Regions from separate parts of the Staphylococcus ursi genome, predicted to be linked through region 2. Evidence: predicted binding sites of a transcription regulator. Region 2 holds the regulator's gene; the other holds the start of a gene.
What was found. The regulator LexA, encoded in region 2, represses DNA repair genes until DNA is damaged. The targets are predictions, from matches to a motif close to CGAACATATGTTCG.
Positions count from the first base shown of each region.

Region 1: GZH82_RS03675 (YolD-like family protein) is a predicted target of LexA. The motif match lies at 2,563-2,576, and genes of this name have one in related genera.

Region 1 covers NZ_CP048279.1:847,360-851,802, forward strand. The annotation lists gene GZH82_RS03660 (lipoate--protein ligase) at 1-932, opposite strand, end outside; gene GZH82_RS03665 (YkvS family protein) at 1,120-1,305, shown strand; gene GZH82_RS03670 (CPBP family glutamic-type intramembrane protease) at 1,312-1,914, shown strand; gene GZH82_RS03675 (YolD-like family protein) at 2,097-2,507, opposite strand; gene GZH82_RS03680 (GNAT family N-acetyltransferase) at 2,646-3,221, shown strand; gene GZH82_RS03685 (ABC transporter ATP-binding protein) at 3,214-3,864, shown strand; gene GZH82_RS03690 (ABC transporter permease) at 3,861-4,443, shown strand, end outside.
Region 2 covers NZ_CP048279.1:1,735,699-1,740,141, reverse strand. The annotation lists gene rpsN (30S ribosomal protein S14) at 1-197, shown strand, start outside; gene guaC (GMP reductase) at 278-1,255, shown strand; gene GZH82_RS08110 (CAP domain-containing protein) at 1,262-2,278, shown strand; gene lexA (transcriptional repressor LexA) at 2,495-3,118, opposite strand; gene sosA (DNA damage-induced cell division inhibitor SosA) at 3,263-3,496, shown strand; gene GZH82_RS08095 (DUF896 domain-containing protein) at 3,768-4,004, shown strand; gene tkt (transketolase) at 4,109-4,443, shown strand, end outside.

The DNA.
Region 1 (4,443 bases), 890 kb from region 2:
TAATTTTTGAGCGCTTCTTGGATGGCTGCTCTTTGATGTAAAACGTCTGTAAGTGCATTTTCAAGTTCGGTCACATCACCTTCACCGAAAAAGTCCCCGAAAATTTTAGCATGCGCAATACGACCTTTTTTGACATCAAGTTTAATTTGAACAAAACCTTTTTCAAATTTATGCTCACGCTCAAAGTTATATTTTGGATTTTTACCGTAATTCCAATCCCACGTACGATATTTTTCGTTACTTAACTTTTCAATATTTTTCCAGTCTTCCTCTGTCAAAGTATAAGATTCGACTTCTGCTTCACCGAATAATTTTTTAAGTATAATCGCTTTGAATGCTTCAATATCGAGCGGTTCATCTAAAAATTCTTGAATGTTGGCGACCCGTTTACGGACAGATTTGACACCTTTAGATTGAATTTTTGCAGGATTGACACGCAATGCATTTTGCACTTCATCCAAATCACTGTTCAACATGAGTGTCCCATGACTAAACATACGATCTTTCACTTTTACCATCGCATTACCAGAGATTTTAGCTTGGCCAACTTGAATATCGTTGCGGCCTGTGAGTTCGGCCTTTACACCTAAATCGTTGAGGACTTCAACAATCGGCTGCGTGAATTTTTTGAAGTTATGAAAACTATCGCCATCATCTTTAGTAATGAAGCTAAAGTTCAAATTACCGAAATCGTGATACACTGCGCCACCCCCAGAAATACGGCGCACGACATCAATCGCATTTGTTTCGATGTAGGGTTGATGCACTTCTTCAATCGTATTTTGGTTTTTGCCAACAATGATGGACGGTCGGTTAATATAAAATAGGAAATAACTATCGTTGTCATCCATAGGTACTGTTTTTAAAACGTATTCTTCCATCGCTAAGTTTAATGTTGGATCAGTATGGTTTTGATTACTAATAAATTTCACTCAGAAACACTCCTTTCCCAAAATATGCCCTTACTTATGTTATGCATGATTTAATTCGATTTTTCCAATCATTTATCTTAAAAAGACACTGAATGTAAATAATTTCTGACAATTGACGTAAATTGTTTATTTAAAATGTAAATTTTAGTACAATATATGCTAGTAAATTTCTAAGGGGGACAGAAAGATGACAATTGCAGAAGTAGGAGACATTGTAGAATTTTATGATGGGATACGAGGAAAAGTTGAAAAAATCAATGATAACTCTGTCATTGTTGATTTAACGATTATGGAAAATTTCAGCGATTTAGATTTGCCTGAAAAAACAGTGATTAATCATAAGAGATATAAAATTATTGAACAAAAAGGATAAACGCATATGAAAAAGATCAACAAACCGCTACTTTGGTTTATACTAAGCTTTATTGCTTTCCACATCATTTTAATGTTGTTGTGGGGTGAGCACGGTGTATATTGGCAACTCTATACAGGAATTATGTTAATAGCAGGAATTAGTTATGTATTTTATCAAAGAGATTTTGCATCCAAACGTCTATTAACATCCATTGCGATAGGGTTAGCGACTGGTGTTGCGCTTGTACTTATACAAGTCATTTTCTCATGGATTACTTCAGAACTGACGTATGCTTCGTTGATTAAACAATTATCACGAACAGGTGTCTATTTTAAATGGCAAATTTTAGTGACGCTTTTATTTGTAATGCCATGTCATGAATTATATATGCGTACTATCTTACAAAAAGAAATCGTGCGTATGACTTCAAAACCGTGGCTCGCTATATTAGTCGGTGCTTTAGCTTCAGGTTCATTTTTTATCTATTTAGATCAATGGTGGATCGTGACATTCATTTTTGTTTGCCAATTGTTGCTCGGTTTTAGTTATATGTACACACGCCGAATTATCACCACAACAGTCGCTCAAATTGTAGCGGTCGTCATTTTATTGATTTTTCATGGTTAAACCTTACACAGTAAATGTTGTTTTTCATACAATGTTTGCTGTGTTTTTGTGTTTTTAATGTGATAAAAAGCATATCCAATACATCTTTTTGAATCAAATCATGACATCTTTTTTCAAATCAGGGTATAGGATAAAATCAAGTCAATTACAGGTAAATCACGCGATGATGTTGCATGCCTATACTATTCAATAGCATACAATTCGTTCAACCCGATGACTAATCGATCTGTGCGCCGTTCATTAGTGAGCACTAATTCGTTCGTCAATGTATCGATACTCGCGATATAACCTTGAATGGTATGAATGTGTCCAGCGCGCCAATAGTGAATTTTACTAAAAGCGTTGTGCGATATTTTTAAATGCAGCATTTGGTTCAGTTCATTGATTTGATCTTCGCTTAAGTCAGGACGATCGATTTTAAGTTGATTGGCCTCGAACTGTTTAATTGCTTCAAACTGTTCGGGCAATGTTGCGAAAGGGGCCCATTTCACAATGCCACGCCCTCTAGGAATTCGAGTGTTAAGATATTGTCTTGGAATTTTTCGATAGTCTGTTTCAGATTGGTATGCTGTAGGGAGCGTACGATCATGCATGGAAATCACCTCAATCCGATTATAGAACACTTGTTCTGTTTTGTGAAGTATTTTTAGAACATTCGTTTGTAAAAATGTTGAGGTATTTTTAAACGTCAGTTAAATAGGCTAAAATGTAAAGAGTGAGGTGACTCAAATATGATTAGAAAAGCAACATCCCAAGATGCGCGTGCGATTGCAGAGTTAACATACCTCATTTGGCAAGATATGGAACTTGAAATTGTGCGTCGTTATGAGAAAGAGACCGTGATAGCAGCACTTGTTAAAAGCGCAATAGAAGTTCATTACCGGAATCATATTGAACACGTGGATATTTATGAAATAGCAGGACAAGTGGCAGGTATATTGATTGCGTATCCGGGACAATACGAAGCGGAATACGAACAGGCTTGGCAAAATTTAACCTTAGATGAAAACATTCAATTAGAAACGGGTACGCCATTACCTGTATTAGAGGCAGAGCGTGGAGATGATTATATTGAAGCGATTGCTACTTTTCCTGAGTTTCGTGGTCGAGGGATTGCGACAAAATTGATTCAAGCACGTCTCCAATCGAATCCAGAAGCGACATGGAGTTTAAACTGTGATGAGCATAATGAACGTGCCTATCAGTTGTATCGCAAGTTAGGGTTCCGTGAGAAAATGAAAAAAGTACTTTACGGGCATGAATATCACTATATGATCTATCAAAATGAGGAGAACGCCTATGCTTGAGTTAACAAACGTCAGCTACGAAAGCGGTGAACGCAAAATTTTACACAATATAAGTTATCATATGGAAAAAGGTGAAGCGGTTGCTGTTGTCGGACCGTCTGGAAGTGGTAAAAGTACGCTGTTGAGGTTAATTGCAGATTTAATGAGCCCAACCAGTGGAAATATTGAATTTAAAGGGAAACCTTATGCACACTATTCACCGGAAATATTGAGACAGCATATTAGTTATTTGCCGCAAAGTGTGGAATTGTTTGGTGAGACGATTCAAGATAATTTAGCTTTTCCGGCAAAGGTGCGTCAAGTTTCGTTTAATAAGTCTAAAGCAAATACGCTGTTGGAAAAAGTAGGTTTAAAAAAATACAAACTTTCGGACAAGGTGCAACATATGTCCGGGGGTGAAAAACAACGTATCACGATTGCACGCCAGCTCATGTTTACCCCAGATATACTGATGCTTGATGAGGCGACGAGTGCGTTAGATGACAAGAGCAGTCGTCAAATTGAAAAATTGGTGTTTGATTTAGTCCAAGAAGGCATGTCCGTTTTGTGGATTACTCACAATGATGCGCAAAGTCAACGCCAATTTCATCGCAAAATGGAAATTCGTAATGGTATGTTAACGAGGGAGGCGCGTTTGTCATGATGAGTACGACTTCGCTATTATTGACATCATTATTGCTACTCATTCCCATTTTAGTTTCGTTTAAAGAGCGATTACATATTGCTAAAGATTTAATCATTGCAGCGATACGTGCTGTTATTCAATTAGTGATCATTGGTTATTTACTGGAATTTGTTTTTAAATTAGAAACGCCATGGATTGTACTATTACTCATTTTAGTCATCATGATCAACGCGGCCGCCAATACACGGAAGCGAAAGCCAGAAGTGGTGCGCCATGCGTTTTGGATTTCTTTAGCGGGGATATTAACAGGCGCAATTTTATCTTTAGGTGGCGTGCTTTTAACGGGCGCTATTGATTTTAAACCAAATGAAATCATTCCAGTTGCGGGTATGGTCGGCAGTAATGGCATGATTGCGATCAATTTAAGTTATCAAAATTTAAATCGTATTTTTACGAAAGAGACAGCGGTCATTGAATCCAAACTATCTTTAGGTGCAAGTCCAGCCATGGCGGCAAAAGATGCGATTAGGGAAAGTATCAAAGTCGCGATTGTGCCGACGATTGATTCTGTGAAGACATATGGCCTTGTATCGATTC
Region 2 (4,443 bases):
GAGAATTAAAAGCAAAAGGTGACTATGAAGCGTTAAGAAAATTACCAAGAGATTCTTCACCAACACGTTTAACACGCAGATGTAAAGTGACAGGTCGACCTCGTGGTGTGTTACGTAAATTTGAAATGTCTCGTATTGCATTTAGAGAACATGCACATAAAGGTCAAATTCCTGGCGTTAAAAAATCAAGTTGGTAAATCAATCCCCTCTTTATTTTACTTTGTTCCTTAAAGGTAGTATATTATCAAAGGAATAAAAAGATAAAGGGGCTTTTTTTATGAAAATTTTTGACTATGAAGATATCCAACTCATCCCGAATAAAAGTGTTGTGAAAAGCCGTTCAGAAATCGATACGTCTGTACAATTTGGACCGAAACGTTTTAAGTTGCCAGTTGTGCCTGCCAATATGCAAACAGTCATGAATGAATCTTTGGCTGAATGGTTTGCGCAAAATGATTACTTCTATATTATGCACCGATTTGAAGAAGAAGCGCGTTTACCATTTGTTAAAAAGATGCAAAGTAAAGGGTTATATGCTTCAATTTCTGTAGGTGTTAAACCAGGTGAATTTGAATTTATTGATGCATTGAAAGCTGAGAATCTTACACCAGAATATATTACAATTGATATTGCGCATGGACATTCAGATCAAGTGATTGAAATGATTCAATATATTAAGGAGCATTTACCTAAAGCGTTTGTAATTGCAGGTAATGTTGGTACACCAGAAGGCGTGAGAGAACTCGAAAATGCTGGCGCTGATGCAACGAAAGTCGGTATTGGTCCTGGGCGTGTCTGTATTACGAAAATTAAAACTGGATTTGGGACAGGCGGATGGCAATTAGCTGCGGTCAATCATTGTAGTAAAGCTGCCCGTAAACCTATTATTGCTGACGGTGGTATCCGTACACATGGTGACATTGCAAAATCAGTGCGTTTTGGTGCATCAATGGTCATGATTGGCTCCCTCTTTGCTGCTCATGAAGAATCACCTGGTGAAACAGTTGAAATAGAAGGTAAAAAATATAAAGAGTATTTTGGTAGTGCATCAGAATATCAAAAAGGCGAACGTAAAAATGTTGAAGGCAAAAAGATGTTTGTAGAACATAAAGGCTCACTTCAAGATACTCTTGTAGAGATGCAGGAAGATTTACAAAGTTCGATTTCATACGCAGGTGGTAAAGATGTAGATGCCTTAAGAAAAGTAGATTATGTCATCGTACGCAATTCTATCTTTAACGGAGATCGTGACTAAAAGGAGCTGTTCGTTATCAAAAAATTTCTCTCAATCACCGTTGTTGGTATCATTCTTTTATTACTCATACCACTTCAGCCGAATGAAACATTTTCTAAAATTGCTACATCGATTACACAACAAATCGATCAACTTGTAGAAGGTAAAACGAACGAACCAACACTTAAAAAGCCCAAATCACAAAATTTTGCAATTAGAAATATTCAGATGAACATGAGTCGTGATGAAGTCGAACAAAAACTGGGTCAACCTGAGTCAGAAATTGGTAATGAATACGGGACAAAATGGGAAGTTTATCATCAAGATTTTAGCAACTTTGTCATGGTTAGCTATATTGACAATAAGGTGCATGGTTTATATACCAATCAAAATATGGTTACATCAAAAAGTGGTGTGAAATACGGAACACCTAAAAAAGCGGTACGTAAAGAACTTGGTCAACCAATTGGAGGTATTCAAAAAGGCCGCACTATTTATGAAAATGACAATGATGAATACGATATTTTTGATAAAGACGGGATTTATACCACTGCATTTTATGATCAACATGAAAACAATCAATTAACAGGGTTGATGCAAATCAGTCATCAAATGGAAAACAGATTGAACAGTCAATATGCGGCACCTTCTCAATATTTACAAGAAAGTTTTGAGAAGGAAGATTATTATTTATTAAATGCTGAGAGAGTTCAAAAAGGATTGCAACCCCTTAACTATTCGGACAAATTAGCTGACACTGCACGCAAACATAGTACTGACATGGCTGAAAATCAATATTTTGACCATACTAATCTTAAAGGTGAATCACCATTTGATCGTATGGAAAAAGACGGCCATCAATATCAGACAGCAGCAGAAAACTTGGCATATGGTCAAACAAGTGCGATTTTTGCACACCATGGCTTAATGAATTCAAGTGGTCATCGTAAAAATATTTTGAATGAAAACGTCAAAACAATCGGTATTGGTGTAGATTTTAATGAGAAACGCCAACCGTATTGGACAGAAAATTATATTGGTTAATGTTTTGAATGGTAATTTTGGGGAATATCACTCATGGAAGTGATTCAAATGACATCAAAGCAGAATAATTCAAAGCAACAAAATACAGTGAATAAAAAGAAAACACCAGATGATATTTTAATACAAGTGAAAAAAATTCTGAATAAAAATTAGAAAGAGCGGACCTTACATTTAATTTGTAAGGTCCATTTTTTTGAAGGAGTGGTGGACGCAAGATTACATTTCTCTAAACAAGCCAATGACTTTACCTAATACTGTAACTTGTTCTAGATAAATAGGTTCTAAACTACTATTTTCTGGTTGTAAACGGTAACGATTTTTTTCTTTGTAGAAACGTTTTACAGTAGCTTCATCTTCTTCAGTCATTGCAACAATGATGTCACCGTTTTCAGCAATCGATTGACTTCTTACAATGACTTTATCTCCGTCTAGAATACCAGCTTCAATCATACTATCTCCCACAACGTTAAGGATAAAAATCTGACCGTTATGTGTTGATGTAAAATGTTCGGGTAACGGATAATACTCTTCAACATTTTCAATAGCAGAAATAGGTGTCCCTGCTGTAACTTTACCGATGACAGGTACATAGATTGTTTCTTCCATATTCACAGGTTCGCCCATCAATTCATTCACGATTTCTATAGCGCGGGGTTTGGTAGGGTCTCGTCGAATATAGCCCTTTTCTTCTAATCTTGACAAATGCCCATGTACAGTCGAACTTGAAGCTAATCCCACAGCCTCACCAATTTCACGAACACTCGGTGGATACCCTTTTGTTTGCACGACATGTTTAATAAATTCAAATATTTCACTTTGTCTTTTAGTTAATTCTCTCATTTTCCACACTCCTTCTCAGTACTATTTGTTGATATTATAACATACCACGCGAACGTTAACAAACGTTTGTTCGTTTTGGTGTTGACAGAGAACATTCGTTCTGTTAGATTATTAATACAAACAAACGTTCGAGGAGTGACGAAGATGCTTCACATTAAAAGTTCAGAGGTTTACTTGTTCTTGTCAGTGTTTATCATTTCTTTAATCTTATTTTTATCATTCTTTTTACTCGCCACTGATGCAAGCAAAACAGAACAAACGTACGAAATGACAGATCATCAACTTAAAACGACACAAACAGAACAACAACAAAAATACGAACAGCAGCGCAATCATACAAACGAACAGTCCGTTGTAGCCGTGACGCTGAGTCATTAAATAACCAATACAAAGACCATAGAGAGAAAAAGGTTCAGGTCATCTTCTCTATGGTCTTTTCTAGTTTCTTGTTTAAATATATGTGAATGGATTAAACGACACGAGATGGTCTTTTTAGTAGATGAAATGAAATGCTATACGACAAAAAAGTGTTAGAACAGAAAAACGTTCAAACCATGATAACGCTTACTTTTATGCCAAGTTCAAGCATTTGGTTTTATAACATTTTTCTGTTATATTTTTGTAAAGAAAATCACGGAGGGGAGCTCATATGCTTAGTAAAGAAAAGTTAAATCGAATCAATGAACTCGCAAATAAGAAAAAAAGTGAAGGACTTACTGAAACGGAAGCAAAAGAACAATCTCAATTAAGAAGTGAGTATTTAGAAGTGTTTAGAAGCAGTTTTAAAAGCCAAATCGAAAATACAAAAGTGATTGATCCAAATGGCAATGACGTAACGCCTGAAAAATTAAAAGAAGTTCAAAAGCAAAATCAATTACGTAGTTAGTATTTTTGAATATAATGGATAACGCGGTACCATTTATTAGGTTTCGAACACTGTTTCGGTTATAATGTAATTATGATATGGAATGAGAAAGGAAGGATTTTCAAATGACTCAACGAAATGATAGCTTAGCTATAAATACAATACGTGGATTAAGTATTGACGCTATTGAGAAAGCAAATTCAGGTCACCCTGGTTTACCAATGGGGGCAGCACCAATGGCATATACTTTATGGACACGCCATTTAAACTTTAATCCAAATTCACATGAATATTTCAACAGAGACCGCTTTATCTTATCAGCAGGTCATGGATCAGCATTACTTTATAGTTTATTACATGTGTCTGGTTCACTTGAACTTGATGAGTTAAAACAATTTAGACAATGGGATTCTAAAACGCCTGGACATCCAGAATATCACCATACAAAAGGTGTAGAAAT